2 regions of the Weizmannia sp. CD-2023 genome follow, and region 1 is predicted to be linked to the other one. Evidence: riboswitches for the same ligand, from Rfam matches in the RefSeq annotation. Region 1 holds a riboswitch; the other holds the start of a gene.

The links. Region 1 has a riboswitch for FMN ahead of ribD (bifunctional diaminohydroxyphosphoribosylaminopyrimidine deaminase/5-amino-6-(5-phosphoribosylamino)uracil reductase RibD). Riboswitches for the same ligand answer to the same signal wherever they lie in the genome.
Region 2: it holds a riboswitch for FMN, as region 1 does, so the genes downstream of both, P9687_RS09875 (ECF transporter S component) here and ribD (bifunctional diaminohydroxyphosphoribosylaminopyrimidine deaminase/5-amino-6-(5-phosphoribosylamino)uracil reductase RibD) in region 1, are expected to answer to the same signal.

Annotation. Positions count from the first base shown of each region.
Region 1 covers NZ_JARTJQ010000003.1:39,394-47,445, forward strand. The annotation lists gene P9687_RS00635 (bifunctional 3,4-dihydroxy-2-butanone-4-phosphate synthase/GTP cyclohydrolase II) at 1-943, opposite strand, end outside; gene P9687_RS00640 (riboflavin synthase) at 961-1,608, opposite strand; gene ribD (bifunctional diaminohydroxyphosphoribosylaminopyrimidine deaminase/5-amino-6-(5-phosphoribosylamino)uracil reductase RibD) at 1,589-2,710, opposite strand; FMN riboswitch at 2,817-2,956, opposite strand; gene ychF (redox-regulated ATPase YchF) at 3,031-4,131, opposite strand; gene P9687_RS00655 (DUF951 domain-containing protein) at 4,291-4,491, opposite strand; gene P9687_RS00660 (mechanosensitive ion channel family protein) at 4,481-5,392, opposite strand; gene yyaC (spore protease YyaC) at 5,606-6,229, shown strand; gene P9687_RS00670 (DUF554 domain-containing protein) at 6,455-7,171, opposite strand; gene P9687_RS00675 (ParB/RepB/Spo0J family partition protein) at 7,208-8,052, opposite strand, start outside.
Region 2 covers NZ_JARTJQ010000070.1:28,563-36,614, reverse strand. The annotation lists gene P9687_RS09910 (manganese catalase family protein) at 1-538, shown strand, start outside; gene P9687_RS09905 (YpbF family protein) at 603-1,049, opposite strand; gene P9687_RS09900 (hypothetical protein) at 1,179-1,418, opposite strand; gene P9687_RS09895 (CPBP family intramembrane glutamic endopeptidase) at 1,443-2,021, opposite strand; gene P9687_RS09890 (RecQ family ATP-dependent DNA helicase) at 1,994-3,478, opposite strand; gene P9687_RS09885 (helix-turn-helix domain-containing protein) at 3,450-4,526, opposite strand; gene P9687_RS09880 (ferredoxin) at 4,792-5,040, shown strand; gene P9687_RS09875 (ECF transporter S component) at 5,072-5,650, opposite strand; FMN riboswitch at 5,798-5,933, opposite strand; gene P9687_RS09870 (peptidoglycan DD-metalloendopeptidase family protein) at 6,004-6,729, opposite strand; gene P9687_RS09865 (ATP-binding protein) at 6,829-8,052, opposite strand, start outside.

The DNA of each region.
Region 1 (8,052 bases):
TGTCCAATCCTTTTTCCTGCAGCCGGTAAGCTTTCAATTTATTCAGAAGCCCGATCCCCCGCCCTTCCTGCCGCATATAAACGAGGACACCGCGCCCTTCTTTTTCAATCCGCGCTAGGCTCCGGGCAAGCTGCGGGCCGCAGTCGCAACGGAGGGAACCGAAGCAATCACCGGTCAGGCATTCGGAATGGATCCTTGCCAGCACCGGCTCTTCGCTGTTGACTTCCCCTTTTATAAGGGCAACATGTTCTCCCCCTGACAGCAAATCTTTGTAGCCGGCAGCCCGGAACGTGCCGTAACGCGTCGGCAGCGTGATTTCCGCTTCTTTTTGAATCAGTTTCTCATGTTTTTTTCTGTACTCGATTAACGATTGGATCGTCACCAGTTTGATGCCAAATTTTTTGGCCATTTCCTCCAGTTGAGGGAGTCGTGCCATCGTGCCGTCTTCATTCATGATTTCGCATATCACGCCGGCCGGATTTGCGCCTGCCAGTTTTGCCAGGTCAACGGCTGCTTCCGTATGGCCGGACCGTTCCAGGACGCCGCCTGCTTTGGCCACTAACGGGAAAATATGCCCCGGCCGGTGAAAGTCTTCGGCTTTTACCGCGTCTTCTGCCAGGTGCCGGACCGTTTTGGCACGTTCAAATGCGCTGATGCCGGTCCGGGTGGCAGCATGGTCAATGCTCACGGTGAAGGCCGTTTCATGGCTGTCGGTATTTTGCCGTGCCATCGGGTAAAGATCGAGCTGCCGTGCTTTTTCCGCCGTAATCGGTGCACAGATGAGCCCGCGTCCTGCTTTGGCCATCAAATTGATCATTTCCGGTGTCGCTTTTTCCGCAAGGCCGATAAAATCACCTTCGTTTTCCCTATTTTCATCATCGACGGCAATCACGACTTTTCCGGCCTTTAAGTCTTCTACTGCTTCTTCAATGGTATGAAACAAGTTTTTCACCCCTTTGTTTACATAAAACCTTGGTCTTTTAAGAGCGCCATCATGCCGCTCTCTTTTTCCGCCCGTTCTCCGTTCCTGAACAGCCCTGCCATATACTTGGCCAAAATATCGCATTCAATATTCACGGCATCGCCAATCTTTTTTTCCGGCAATATCGTATGCTGCTGCGTATGCGGCACCAATGAAACGGTTAATTGCCCGTCCGCAGCCCCGAACACAGTCAGGGAGGTGCCGTCGAGTGCAACCGAGCCTTTTGGGATCAGAAAGGCGGACAGGGAGGAGGGAACAGAAATCGTGATATAAACGGCATTTTCCATCCTTTGTTTCAAACAGACCGTGCCCGTGCCATCAACATGCCCTGTGACAAAATGCCCGCCGAACCGCCCGCCTGCAGCCATTGCCCGTTCAAGGTTGACCTTGCTGCCGATGTTCAGCCCGGCCAATGCCGTGCTGAAAAATGTTTCAGGCATGACATCAGCCGTAAATGCATTTGGCGTATAGGATGTGACGGTTAAGCAAACACCGTTCACTGCAATGCTGTCGCCAAGCCGTACATCTTGGAGAACCGTCCTGGCCTGTACGGCAAGCTTAAGGGAGCGGGGGCCTCTTTCCACACGTTTCAATATGCCGGTTTCTTCAATAATTCCTGTAAACATGCTCCGGCACCCCCTTTTGGACGGCAGCCGTAATTTTTAAATCCGGCCCGATCTGTTCCACTTTTTCAAACCGGAGCGGCAAAGCATCGGCCACCTTGCCAAACCCGTGTCCGCCGAAAGGGGACGGCGCGTTTTGCCCGCCGACCACTTTCGGGGCAATGTAAAAAATATACTGCTGCACTGCGCCTTCTTTTAAAAATGAGCTGTTTACCGCCGCGCCGCCTTCGACGAGTAAAGTCATCATGCCTTTTTTTCCGAGCGCCGCTAACACGTCACGGATCAAGAGGCGGGCATGCGGCATGCGGGCCACTTCGGCATTAAGCTGCTTCAGACATTGTTCTTTTTCTTTTGGTGCATCGCTTCCGCAAAAAATAATGGTTGGCGCATCGCCGTTTAGCACTTTCGCTTCCGGCGGGATGCGCAAATGGGTGTCTAATACAATGCGAATAGGATTTTTCCCGGAATGGGGCAAACGTGCGGTGAGAAGGGGGTTATCTTGGAGAACGGTTTGTATGCCGACAAGTATTGCATCATGCCTGCTTCTTAACCAGCGGGCATCACGCCTTGCTTCTTCACTTGTGATCCATTTGCTGTCACGGGTTTCAGCTGCAATTTTTCCGTCTGCCGTCATGGCGGTTTTGACAGTGACAAACGGTGTTTTCGTTTGAATAAAGTGGAAAAAAGGGCGGTACAACCTTTCCGCTTGTTCCTTCAATACCCCGGTTTCCACTTCTACGCCGGCTTGCCTGAGCTTTTCTATTCCTTTGCCTGCGACAAGCGGATTGGGGTCCAATGCAGCGATATATACTTTTTTGATGCCTTTTTCAATTAAAAAATCTGCGCACGGCGGCGTCTTTCCGTAATGGGTACACGGCTCCAGCGTCACAAAAACTTCAGCGCCCTTTGCTAGCGGCCCGGCCTGTTCCACTGCAAGCCTTTCCGCATGTTTTTCTCCTGCCTTTAAGTGGGCCGCCATCCCGGCGATCGTGCCGTTTTTCACGGCGACACTTCCAACCGGGGGATTCGGGGAAGTCTGCCCGGCCACACTTTCGGCCAATTGGAGTGCAAGCTGCATATAATCTTCTTTTTGCAATCCTTTCATGCCTCCTGTATTCAATTTCCGCCAACATACACCCGTGAAAACAAAAAACCCGCACGAAGATGTGCGGGGCAAAACGGCATAATGAAATACGCGTTCCAATAAACGCCTGATCCTTCTCCCATCCAGACTGTTACTGTCGGCTTTGGAATTTCACCAAATCCACCGCATTCCGGAGAATACGGGTCACGGGCTTTGAGTTTCCTCATCACCGCCGGTCGGGAATTGCACCCTGCCCCGAAGGAAAATATTCGACTGATATTTATTTTAACGGATGATTTGAATTTTTTCAATACAATTCGAATATTCGTCCAAAAGTCCTGTTATACATTAAACCTGAAATGCATGACATCGCCGTCCTGGACAACGTAGTCTTTTCCTTCCAGGCGCACTTTTCCGGCTTCTCTTGCAGCTGCCACGCTGCCATATTCGATTAAATCTTCATACGACACCGTTTCAGCCCGGATAAACCCTTTTTCAAAGTCGGAATGGATAATGCCTGCGCATTGCGGGGCTTTCATACCTTTTTTGAATGTCCACGCGCGGACTTCCGGTTCCCCAGCCGTAAAATAAGTCGCAAGGCCAAGCAGGCTGTAAGCAGCTTTAATCAGCTGGTCAAGACCGGATTCCCGGATGCCGAGTTCGGTTAAAAACATTTTTTTCTCATCGTCATCCAGCTCGGCAATTTCTTCTTCAATGCGGGCACATATGACAATCACTTCCGCGCCTTCTTGTTTGGCATATTCGCGCACCTTCCCGACATACGGGTTTGCGGACGGGTCCTGAATGTCGTCTTCACCGACATTGGCCACATACAAAACCGGCTTGCTCGTTAAAAGCTGGAACCCTTTGACGATTTTTTGCTGGTCTTCGGTCAGTTCCACCGCCCGCGCCGGTTTTTCCGCTTCAAAAGCCGCCTTTAATTTGGCCAGCACTTCGTATTCGGCAACGGCTTCTTTATCCTTCTGTTTTGCTATTTTCTCCACACGCCCGATACGCTTGTCCACCGTTTCAAGATCGGCCAGGATCAATTCAAGATTAATTGTTTCGATATCATCAATCGGATCGACTTTCCCGGAAACATGTGTAATGTTCTCGTCCTCAAAACAGCGCACGACATGGCAGATTGCGTCCACCTGGCGGATATGGGAAAGAAACTTGTTCCCGAGCCCTTCCCCTTTGCTCGCGCCCTTGACGATCCCGGCAATATCCGTAAATTCAAAAGTGGTCGGCACCGTTTTTTTCGGATGGTACAGTTCTGTTAATTTTTCCAGCCGTTCGTCCGGCACTTCCACCATGCCGACATTCGGGTCAATCGTACAAAACGGATAGTTCGCAGATTCGGCCCCAGCTTTTGTGATCGCATTAAATAAAGTCGATTTTCCGACATTCGGCAAACCGACAATTCCGGCTGTTAACGCCATTTTATGTCCACTCCTTCAAACATTCTCGTATCTTTCAAGTTTTTCCCGGCCGTATCAAAAACCCCCAGGGTGCCGCTGGATGCGCCCGGTTAACATTTTTCGTTTGCCGGCCTTACTTAACCGCACCCCGGCTCCCAAAAAAAGACACCCGTAAAAGGGCTATGCTTCTTCGTGCTTGACGAGGATTTTTTTCAGTTTGCGGACAAATTCCCTGCGCGGCAGCAGCACGCTGTGTCCGCATCCTTCACATTTAATGCGGATATCCGCCCCCATCCGGATGATTTTCCAGCGGTTTGTGCCGCACGGATGCTGCTTTTTCATTTCCACAATATCATACAACCCGAAATTTTTATCTTCCATGTTCATCCCCCTTTAGAAATTGGCCGGCTAATGTCTCTTCTTTCTCAGTACGGGAATAAGTCACCATTTTAGGATAAGGTGCATGGATGCGATTTTCGTCCAATGCTTTTTTAATTTCTTTTTTCAACACTCTCGCAATATACCAGTGTGCCATCGGGAGGGTTTCCGCCACCACCCTGAGCGTAACATCCGTGGTGCCGAGCTGCTGGACGCCCAACAGTTCAGGCTCTGACACAACTTCTTCGTGCTCTCCCGCAAATGACACCAGTATTTCCTGAATGGCCGCTTCCGCTTTGTCGATATCCTCTTCGTACGGAATACGGACATCCACAACGGCGACGCTGTTATGAATGGACAAATTGGTGACTTCGGAAATATTGCCGTTCGGAATGATGTATAATTCGCCGGTCCAGTTTTTGATTTTTGTTGTCCTGAGCCCGATTTCTTCCACAACGCCTTCGTATTTCCCGATCTGCACCGTATCGCCGACCGAAAACTGGTCTTCAAAGATAATAAAGAATCCGGAAATCACGTCTTTTACAAGGCTTTGTGCCCCGAACCCGACAGCCAGCCCGACAATTCCGGCACCGGCCAGAAGCCCCTGGACATTGATGCCGAGAATGGACAAAATCGTGACAATGGTAACAAACCAGACGAGATAGGTCAATGTGTTCACCATCAGCCGCAACAATGTGGCCTCGCGCCGCTCTGAAAACCGGAGAGGGGCTTTGGCGCGGACTGCAAAAATTTTGCCGATCGCCTTTTTGCCGAATTTAATGACCAGTGATGCGACAAGCAGCACCACAATCATCTTCAGTACTGTCTCCCCGATTCCGATCCATGTATTTTCATTTAACCACTTGGATGTGAGGTGTTTGAGATATGTCTCAAAATGGCCCATATTCCACCAACCTTCATTTCTTTTAACGTTATTGTAACAAAAAAACCGCGCTTGCTCGACAACCGGCTCCGCTTTTCAAAAATTACCTTTTTGATTGGCGGCTGAATCATGTGTAAAACTGCCGGTTGCGGGTATCAAAAAAGAGATATGTTAATGTATAGATTTTTTTGATTTTCCGTATACTGGTACTATTACAAAGAGGGAGTGGCTGATATGAATCTGAGAAAAGGACAATTGGAATTCGGCGGCAATCGTATCAAGGTATTTCATGATGATGTTCTGGCAAAAGAAATCATATCCAACCATATTTTATCAGCACTTCCGAAAAGCATAAACCGGGAATTGGTGGTGGTCTGCATCGGCACCGACCGTTCCACCGGGGACTCGCTCGGGCCTTTAACGGGCACTTTTCTGGAAGAAACAGGCCTGGCCTGCTTCAACGTATACGGAACGCTGGATAAGCCGGTCCATGCTTTAAACCTGGAAGAAAATATTGAAAGGATTTATCAAAAGCACCACGACCCCTTCATCATTGCCGTCGATGCCTGCCTTGGAAAAATGAAGAGCGTCGGCATGATCCAAATCGGCGACGGCCCGGTGAAACCGGGGGCGGGTGTAAAGAAAGATTTGCCTCCTGTTGGCGACATCCATATTACAGGCATTGTGAACATCAGCGGTTTTATGGAGTTTACCGTCCTTCAGAATACCCGTTTAAATCTTGTTCTGAAAATGGCAAAACTGATCGCTGCAGGCATCAGCCGCGCCCATCTGCATCTTCAATACCAAAACGCCATGATTTCCATGAACAGCGGACAGGCGAAGGAAAAGCTGATTTAAGTTATCCGGAAACAGCAGCATTTTTGAAACCGTTTATCCGAAATCCCCCGGTGAACGCAAACTTCTAAACAAAAATATCATGACAACGAAACCAAATGAATGAATAAGCCGGCAACCTGTATAGCCCCCGGGATCCAGTGAAAGGATCCGCAACTTCAGTAAGTTTCTGCCGGTTCACATTCATACTTCAACCGATAAACAGGTGTTGATTCATTCTTGTAAAATTCATCCGAAAACCGTATGGTAAGCATGCAACAGGCCGACCAGCACGGCAACCACCAGGATGCCCGGCAATAAATTCGCCACCCTGATTTTGGCAAGCCCCGCAATATTCAAACCGATGGCAAAAATCATAATCCCGCCGGTTGCCGTCATCTCGGTAATAAACGAGTGCAGCACCGGTGCGGGGACAAGCCGGTTGATTTGCGTGGCAAATAACGCAATAGCGCCTTCATACAGGATCACCGGAACAACCGAAAAAACCACCCCGAAACCGAGGGTTGAAGACAAGATCAGTGCTGTGAAACCGTCCAGAACAGATTTCGTGTACAGCACCGTATGGTCGCCCCTGATTCCGCTATCCAATGCTCCGAGAATGGCCATCGCGCCAATCACAAAAACGAGCGTTGCCGTGACAAAGGCTTCGGCCGTACTGCCCTGGCTGCTGTTTCCAAACTTTTTTTCCAGCCAGGCACCAAGCCCGTTCAAATGAGCTTCAAGCTGCAGCATTTCGCCGATGACTGCGCCAATCACAAGGCTCAATATTACAATAATATACTGTTCACTTTTCAGCCCCATTCCGAGCCCCAGCACCATCACCGCAAGCCCGATCGCCTGCATTACGGTGCCTTTCATTTGCTCCGGAATATGGTTTAACAGCCTTCCGATAAACGAACCGGCTACAATGCTCAGCCCGTTTACAATTGTCCCCAGCAATACCATCTTTTTCACCCGTTTTTGTCTTTATCTTTGTAATTCTTACGTTTCCTGTTCAAAACCGGCATCCAGCAATTGCAATATCCGTTCTAAATCTTCATTGGACATAAATTCAATTTCAATTTTCCCTTTTTTCTTTGTCCGCTTAATATGAACGGTTGTCCCAAACTTTTCGCGCAGAACCGTTTCGTGTTCCTGGATAAAAATATCTTTTTCCTGTTTGTCTTTCTTCGTTTCACGTGAAACATTCCGGTTCAACTGCTGGACAAGCTTTTCCAGCTGGCGGACACTTAATCCTTCGGCAATAGCCTTTTCAGCGATTTCTTCCATTTTTTCTTTCTTTTCCAGGCCAAGCAGCGTACGGCCGTGCCCCATCGAAAGTTTGCCTTTAGACATGGCTTCCTGGATGCTGACCGGCAAAGACAAAATACGGAGGTGATTGGCAATATAGGGCCGGCTTTTTCCGAGCCGTTTTGCCAGCTCCTCCTGTGTAACATTTAATTTTTCAAGCAAAAACTGGTACGCATTGGCTTCTTCAATCGGCGTTAAATCTTCCCGCTGCAGGTTCTCGAGCACAGCAAATTCCATCATCTGCCGGTCGTTCAAATTGCGGACAACAACCGGCACCGTTGTAAGTTTTGCTTCTTTTGCAGCTCTGTATCTCCGTTCCCCGACAATGATTTCGTATCCTTTAATGCTCTTGCGCACGATAAGCGGCTGCAGGATGCCATGCTGGAGAATGGATTCTTTTAATTCATTAAGCGCTTCGGGTTCAAAATTTTTCCGCGGCTGATAAGGATTCGGGCGCAATTCTTTAATATTGACTTCCTGCACGGCATCTTCTTTGTCGACGTCCATATTCGCAAACAACGCGTTAATGCCTTTTC
Region 2 (8,052 bases), on a different contig from region 1:
CGTCCGGGTCTCAAGCTGTAACCCGAGACTTGCGAAACTTTTAATCGAACAATACGGCGGAGCGGACGGAGAGCTTGCGGCAGCGCTCCGGTATTTGAACCAGCGCTACACCATCCCGGATAAAGTGATGGGGCTTTTAAATGATATCGGTACGGAAGAACTGGCCCATCTTGAGATGATTGCGACGATGGTCTTAAAATTAACAAAAGATGCCACGCCGGACCAATTGATTGCTGCCGGCCTTGACGCGCATTATGTTGACCATGATAAGGCACTGCATTACCATAATGCCGCAGGGGCCCCATGGACAGCCACCTATATCCAGGCAAAAGGGGACCCGATTGCCGACATCTATGAAGACATTGCCGCCGAAGAAAAAGCGCGGGCTACGTATCAATGGATCATCAATTTAAGTGACGACCCCGACCTAAATGACGGGCTCCGCTTTTTAAGGGAGCGGGAGATTATCCACTCGCAGCGGTTCCGCGAAGCCGCGCAAATTTTAATGGAAGAAAGAGACAGAAAAAAAATTTTTTAGAAGATGCCGGGGCATCTTCTTTTTTTCGGCGGCTTTTAGTCTCCGTACCTGTTCCGGTGAATGGCTACTTGTTCTCGTGGTATAAATTAATATCAAACTCTTTTTGCATCATTTCGAATACAAGGTGGCGATCCTTCCAGCTTTCCCCTTTCCATAAATCTTTGCTTTTATCAATAATTTCGCAGCGGAGCGCATGAAATTCTTTTTCAGCCTTTTCCCGCTTGTCAAACAAGATTTTGCTCATGCCCCAAAGCGCAGCGGCCAAAAGCAGGAAAAACAGGTGAAACGGGCTTTCAGAAATACCGGAGAAAACGGAGAACACGGAACCGGCATTTTCAAAAGACCTGTAAACATAGTAGGCCCATGCGCATGTGTAGAGCATGCTTGTCCAAAGAAAAACAAGATGCCGCTTCCGCAGGCGGTCAAATTTTTTTTTGCGTTTGACAGCACTTTGCAGCATCTGCTTTGTCGCCGCATCTGTCCCTTTTAGCCCGGTGATGGACGGCTCCATACTGATCCCCCCTCACTCTACTATATGCGGCAAGGGACAGATCCATGACAAGCAGGCAGCTGCCCTGTCCTGAAATTTCGCCGGCAGATTCTCCTCTTTTTGGGGCGCCATTTATCGCGGGATGGGCATCTATCTGAAAAACAAAAACGTATAACAGATGTAAACGGCAATTGGCACTAAAATAAAAATGACAGCCAATAGGTTCACAAGCGGCAACCGGGAGCGGGATTCCTTTTCGGTACTTTTCCGCTTTTCTGCCCGCGAAACGGCCGCCGCCGTTTGTTTCTCCGTTTTTTCCTTTGCTTTGCCGGCCGGTTCAAGCTTTTGCCGCCGTTTTTCCATTTCAATGATATATTTTTCGTCTGACATGGCTTCCCCTTCCCCACATCCGGACTAAATCCCCTGTTTTTTGATGCGGATACCTAGTAAACAATCGATTGTAAAATGCATGATGATGACCGCCGGAAGATTTTCATGAGAAAGCACATAAACGGCACCAATCCAAAAACTCAAAAGCAGCACATTCGCGATTAAATACCAGTGGCCAAAATACCGGATATGCATGAGTGCAAAAATAAGGCTTGCTGCCGGCAATCCAAAATGCGTCTGGATGGCGCCCCGAAACAAGAGCTCTTCCGCCACCGCGATCAGCGCCGTTAAAGCAATAATAGACGGAACCGAACGGGTTTTAAAAATCCGCTCATTCACGCCCCCGTCATCATAATACGCTTTCGGGAGCCATTTCATGAGCAAAGTATCCGCAAAAACGACAGCAACTCCGTTTAATAAACCGTATGCACATTTCGCAAATGACATACGAAAGTGCTGAAAAAATGCTTTGCCATCCGGAAATAACAGAAATCCGAGCAAAGCGGCAGCAAACAGGAGAATCAGCTGTGTCAAAATTAAGTGAAAAGTAAGTTCCCGGTCTGTGAGTTCCTTGATCAAATCCGCCTGTTTTCTTCGTGCCATTTTTGTTCCCCTTTTCTGAATAGGTCCTGCAAAAGCAATTCCCATGCAGGAACGGTTTCGAGGGTGCCCCCGCTTTTTTGATTGCTTTCATATAAGGCTGTTTCAAGGCCGCAAATGTCACAGCACGCTTCATTGCCAGCAGCGGGCGGTTCACCGAAATACCGTAAAATTTCCGAGCGGCGGCATGACGAAGACCGGACCATCTGCACCATTTCCTTTAACTTCCGGCGCTTGTACGCCATCCGCTCGTTCCGGATGGCTGCAACCTCCCGGGTCCATGCTTCTTCCGGCAGGTTAAGCACTCTGTGGTGCAGCAGAAACCGGAGTTGCGGTTCCGTGCATCCAAGCGCCGCCCCGGCTTCCTTCAAATCTCCTTTCCATCTGCTGAAAGCGGCCAATTGTGCATCAGTCGGAAGCTCAGCCTCGATCAGCTGAAGCGGGAGCCGTTCATCCCCTTCCGTATACAAAAGGACGGCAATGCTCGGAAGCCCGTCCCGCCCGGCTCTGCCGATTTCCTGCAGATAGGCTTCCATCTGCAACGGCAGGTGAAAATGGATGACAAAGCGGATATCTGCTTTGTCCACCCCCATGCCAAACGCGCTTGTCGCACAAATGATCTTGATCTGTCCGTAAATAAACTGCTGCTGGATCAAAATTCTTTGCTCCTGGTCAATGCCGCTGTGATAGGCGGCCGCTTCGGCGATCCCCTCCTGCCTTAACCGCGCCGCCATTTCCTCAGCCGCCTTTTTGCTTGAAAAATAGATGATGCCGGGCTTCTGCAAGTTTTTCGCATAGGCAACTAGTTTTTCCTCTTTTTCGCGGTATGAAGGAATCCGGTCTATTTTAATGGCGATATTGGGCCTGTTGACAGAATAAATAAACCGGTTTGGGTCTTTTAAGCCAAGATACTTGCAAATATCGTCCCTCACCTGTTCTGTTGCTGTGGCGGTCAGAGCTAGGGTAAGCGGTGTGCCCAATTGTTTCCGGACTTCGCCAAGGTTTAAGTATTCCGGCCTGAAATCATGACCCCACTGGGAAATACAATGCGCTTCATCGACTGCAAAGAGCGCAGTCCGGATGGTTTTTAATTTTCCGAGGACATGGCGGTTGTGCAGCATCTCCGGCGAGACAAAGATGAATTTGAAAGCGCCCAGATGCGCAAGGGCCGCTTCCCGCTCCGGACCGGTTAAAAACGAATTTAACGCAACCACACTTTTTTCGCCGCGCATTTTCATCTGCTCTGTCTGGTCCTGCATGAGCGATAAAAGCGGAGAAACAATGATGCAGGATCCGTCCAGCAAATAGGCAGGCAACTGGTAGCATAAAGATTTTCCGGTACCGGTCGCAAGCATCGCCAGTGTATCTTTACCGTCCAGCAGTGAACGGATGACTTCTTCCTGCCCTGGCCGGAATGCGCTGAACCCGAACTTACTTTTCAAAAAGCTTAAAAGATCCACTGCGGCCCATCCTTTCTGCCAATACAAGGCGAATATGGAAATACGGGATGTCCCCTACTTTTTCTTTAATCGGTTTTAATTTCTTTGTATTTAAATCAGCGGCTGCCCGGATGATCTTTTGTTCTTCATCCTTTGGCACATACCGGTTCAGCGGAAAATCCGGGACCGTTAACGCGATTTCAATCAAATGGTCTTCAATCGTGCTTTGTTTTAACCCTCTCAGCGTGCTGATTTCCGCAATCGTTTTCCCTTGCTTCAAGAAGCCAAATGTCACCGCGGCAGACCGGGTCAGTGGCAAGGCCTTTTGCACATCGTGAAGCATTTGGTATAAATACCGGAATGTTTCAGGATCTCCGAGGATGCGCCGGACGATAAAATGAAGCAAATGCAAAAACCGGTACCAGTACTCTACAGGATCAAGGTGCAGGGCGGAGGCAGCCTGCGTGATCGTATATCCGATCCGGCCCGCACCCGTCAACCGAAGGACAAAAATTTCAGGCTTTTCCGGCGGGCTGCCGGAAAACAGACGGTAAAATTCACGGTACAAATGCTCCGCTAACGCAATCCTGCTTTTTGCATGCTGTTTCAGCCAGTTTTTTGCCCAAGCCTGAAGAGCCGGGTCCCTTTGAACCGGATAATATACTTTATTTCCATACACTAAGTTGGATACGGCCTGGGTAATGAGATTCAACCTTTTCCAAAACAGATTTGCCGAATCCTGGTATTTCAAGCCGTCCAGGTAAGGAAACCGTTCTTCCATCCTGCCGGTTGCCAAAAGCAGGGCAGCACCTTTTTCTGTGACCACGCAGGCATCCGGGCCGCTTTTTTGCAGCAACCCGGCTTTTAATAGGGCCTCTACTTCGCGTGTGAAAGCCTCACGGGAAATAAATGGAAACGTTTGAAAGAGCCTGCCAATCTTGAAAAAATGGGAATCCTGGATCGTCTGTGCTGATTTTTTGCCGTTTAATAGATGAAAAACAGCATAAGGGGTGCGTTCTCCATTCAGGTTGCTGAAGCAATCCAGCAATACAGCCTGTAAAAAAGGCATCTGAATCCTCTCCTGTTCTTTAGCTGAAAAAAGGGGGAAGTGCAAGGAAAAATCGGGGGTTGGTTCTATTTTAACATGGAAACCGGCGATTTGTTTACCATTTTTTTCATTGATTCGACAGGTTTCACGAACTCCGCCAGCCCGCTATTGAAATAAGAAAAAAAGAGTTTTAAAATGAAGGAGAAACACCGGCATGCCTTCGTGCACATGACGAGGCTGCCCGTTTTTCTTTTCTGCCATGATTGAACAACGAGGAGGAATCAAAATGGCAAAGTTTACAATCGTGGACAAAGATACATGCATCGCTTGCGGCGCTTGTTCCGCCAGCGCTCCTGATATTTTCGACTATGACGATGAAGGGCTTTCTTTTGTGATTTTGGATGATAATAAAGGCACTGCGGAAGTCCCGGAAATATTGGAAGATGACCTGATGGATGCCTTTGAAGGATGCCCGACAGAATCGATTAAAGTTTCCGACAAGCCTTTTGATGGCGATCCGTTAAAATACGAATGAAAAAAAGCAGGCCGTTTGAGCCTGCTTTTTTTCATATTCTTTTCCCCCCAATGGCGGATGCTTTGTCAATCCAATTTTTCATTTTTGTAAACATGAGCATAAACAAAGCCGTCACGATGAGGCCTTTCACAAGATTAAAAGGCAGCACGCCCGCCACAATATACGCTTTTACATTCCCGACCGAAAAGTTCATGAAGTACAGGTAAGCCGGTAAAATGACGAAATAATTTAAAATGCTCATACATACCGACATGGATACCGTGCCAGTGACTAGACCTACAGTCATGCCTTTTTTTGTCCGCATCCGTTTGTAAATGAGATATGTCGGCAGGACGAACAGCATCCCTGCAAAAAAGTTTGCCACATTCCCGATCGGTACCCCTGCTTCACTGCCGAGTGATAAATAATTCAGGATATTTTTGATTAGTTCCGCTACAACAGAAGCCATCGGCCCGTAAAGAAGGGCTGCCACCAATACCGGAATGTCGCTGAAGTCCACTGTTAAAAACGATGGAAAAGGCGGAACCGGAAATTTAATAAACATCAGCATAAAAGCCAGAGCACTGAGCAACGCGACCGCAACGAATTGCTTTACATCCCATTTCTTCATTTAAACTTCCTCTCTCCTTGTGACCGATTTATCATCAAAGGAAGAAAGGTGCCGCGGACCAAAATGAAAAGCCCCTGACAAAATGTCGGGGGCTTTGTAATAGGCGAGTCCAAATAAGCGTTTAATACGTCATTAAACACTGGCAACCCTTATCTTCTCCCATCCAGACTATACTGTCGGTTTTGGAATTTCACCAAATCCTGCCGGAAATCCGGCTCGCGGACTGAAAGGCAACTGCCTTATCACCGCCGGTCGGGAATCTCACCCAGCCCCGAAGATAAATCGTATGAAATTTTGATTACAAGCTTATTATACATGCCGGCTGCCATTTTGTGAAGCATTCCGCATCACTTTCATTCATTTTTTATTTTCAGCACCTGGCCGGCCATAATCCGGTCCGACCGCAATTTGTTCCAGCTTTTCAGCCTTCCCACGCTCGTATGAAAATGGAGGGCAATGTTCCAGAGCGTGTCGCCTTTTTTCACAGTGTAAGCTGCAGGCTGAGGGACGGTGGAAGCAGCAAAAACCCCGTAAGGATCATGGGTCTTGGCGGAAACCGTCTGGCCCGGCGCGCCTGGTCCGAAGATCAAAAACGGGTCAATGGCGTTTTTCTTATCCGGCGTCCATGGCCCGTTATGCACTTCAAAATGAAGATGGATACCAGTTGAATGGCCGGTCGAACCCATATAGCCGACCACCTTTCCTTTTTCAACATGCTGCCCCGCTCTCACTGCCCTTCCGGCAAGATGGGCGTAAACCGTTTCATAACCGGACGGATGGCGGATAAAAACAACATGGCCGTAGGATGCGGACAGATAGGAACGGATAACGGTACCTTCTTGGGCGCTGAATACTTTTGCGCGGTATCTTCCGGCAATATCAAGCCCTTTATGTGTGCCGTATCTTGTGTTAAATGTGTCGGAGATCGTCCCTGCCGCCGGAAAAATCCAGTCTTTTGTCGCTTCATGGATAACCGACCCGGATGCGGCTACGTCATTTGCCGAACAGGCAAACCCCAGGCATGCAGCTGTCAATGAAACGAAAAGGCATATTTTGATGTATGCCGGCAATTGATCCACCCCATTTTCATTTTTTCAATTCCGTTTCAAGCAAAGCCATCTTCTAAGATGCGCAAAAAACGGGAAAATATACAAAAAAAGGCAGACCCGGCGCAGAGGTCAGCCTTTTTTTGGAAGGAAAAATGAAAAGGTGGTCCCTTCCCCTAATTTGCTTTTGACAAAGATCCGGCCACCATGCCCTTCGACAATGTTTTTGGCAATCGCAAGGCCCAGCCCTGTTCCCGATTTGCCGCGCGTCCTTGCTTTATCCGCTTTGTAAAAGCGTTCAAATACAAACGGCAAATCTTCATCCGGAATACCGGATCCGTTGTCTTCGACGTGTACATATACGCCGCCGGGTGCTTCTTCCTCTTTTACTTTGACGTAACCGTTCGGGGAAGTATGCCGGAGGGCGTTATCAATTAAATTCGTCAGCACCTGTTCAATCCTGTCGGCATCGATTTCAAGGGTGAGATCGCTGTCCGAAGTCTCGCAAACGAGGTCGATTCCTTTTTCTTTCGCGATGCCGTTAAATTTATGTGTCACTCTTTCGATGAAACTGTTGAATGAGACCGGCTCCATTCTAAACGAAAAATGCCCTGCTTCCATTCTTGCCAGATCGAGCAGCTCATTGACAAGCCGGCCGATCCTGAGCGTTTCATCGTAAATGATTTTGGCAAATTCTTTCTTTTCTTCTTCACTTGCCGCAATATCATCAATGATCGCTTCGCTGTATCCCTGCAGCATGGCAACCGGCGTCCGCAATTCGTGCGAAACGTTTGCGATAAAATCATCGCGCAGCTTGTCCAGCTTCCGTTCTTCCGTCATATCGCGGATAATGGTGACAACGCCGCGGATCCGAGACAAATTATAAAGCGGGCTTGCAATCATAACATAGTACCGGCCGTTGATTTCAATTTCATCCGTCTGTTCTTTCTCCGTTTCGACCACTTTTGCAAGCAATGCGGACAGCCCTTCAGGAAGTGGAGCATCTTTTGCAGCCTGGTTATGATACCAGTTTTGAAGAAACATCTCAGCCGGCGGGTTCATGATTAAAATGGCGCCGTCCCGGTTAAAGGTCAAAACACCATCGGCCATGCTGCTTAAAATATTCCGCAGCTGCTCTTTTTCCTGCTTTAAGGCGTCCATATTAAATTTAAGCTGTCGCCCCATCGTATTAAAAGCGGTCGCCAGTTCCCCGATTTCATCACGGGTTAAAATCGGCACCTTTTTGTCAAAACGCCCTTTTGCCACTTCAAAAGCCGCTTCCCGCATTTTATGCAATGGCCCGCCAATCCTTTTTGAAAGGAAGAAAGCAAAGCCGGTCGTTAAAATAATGGCAAT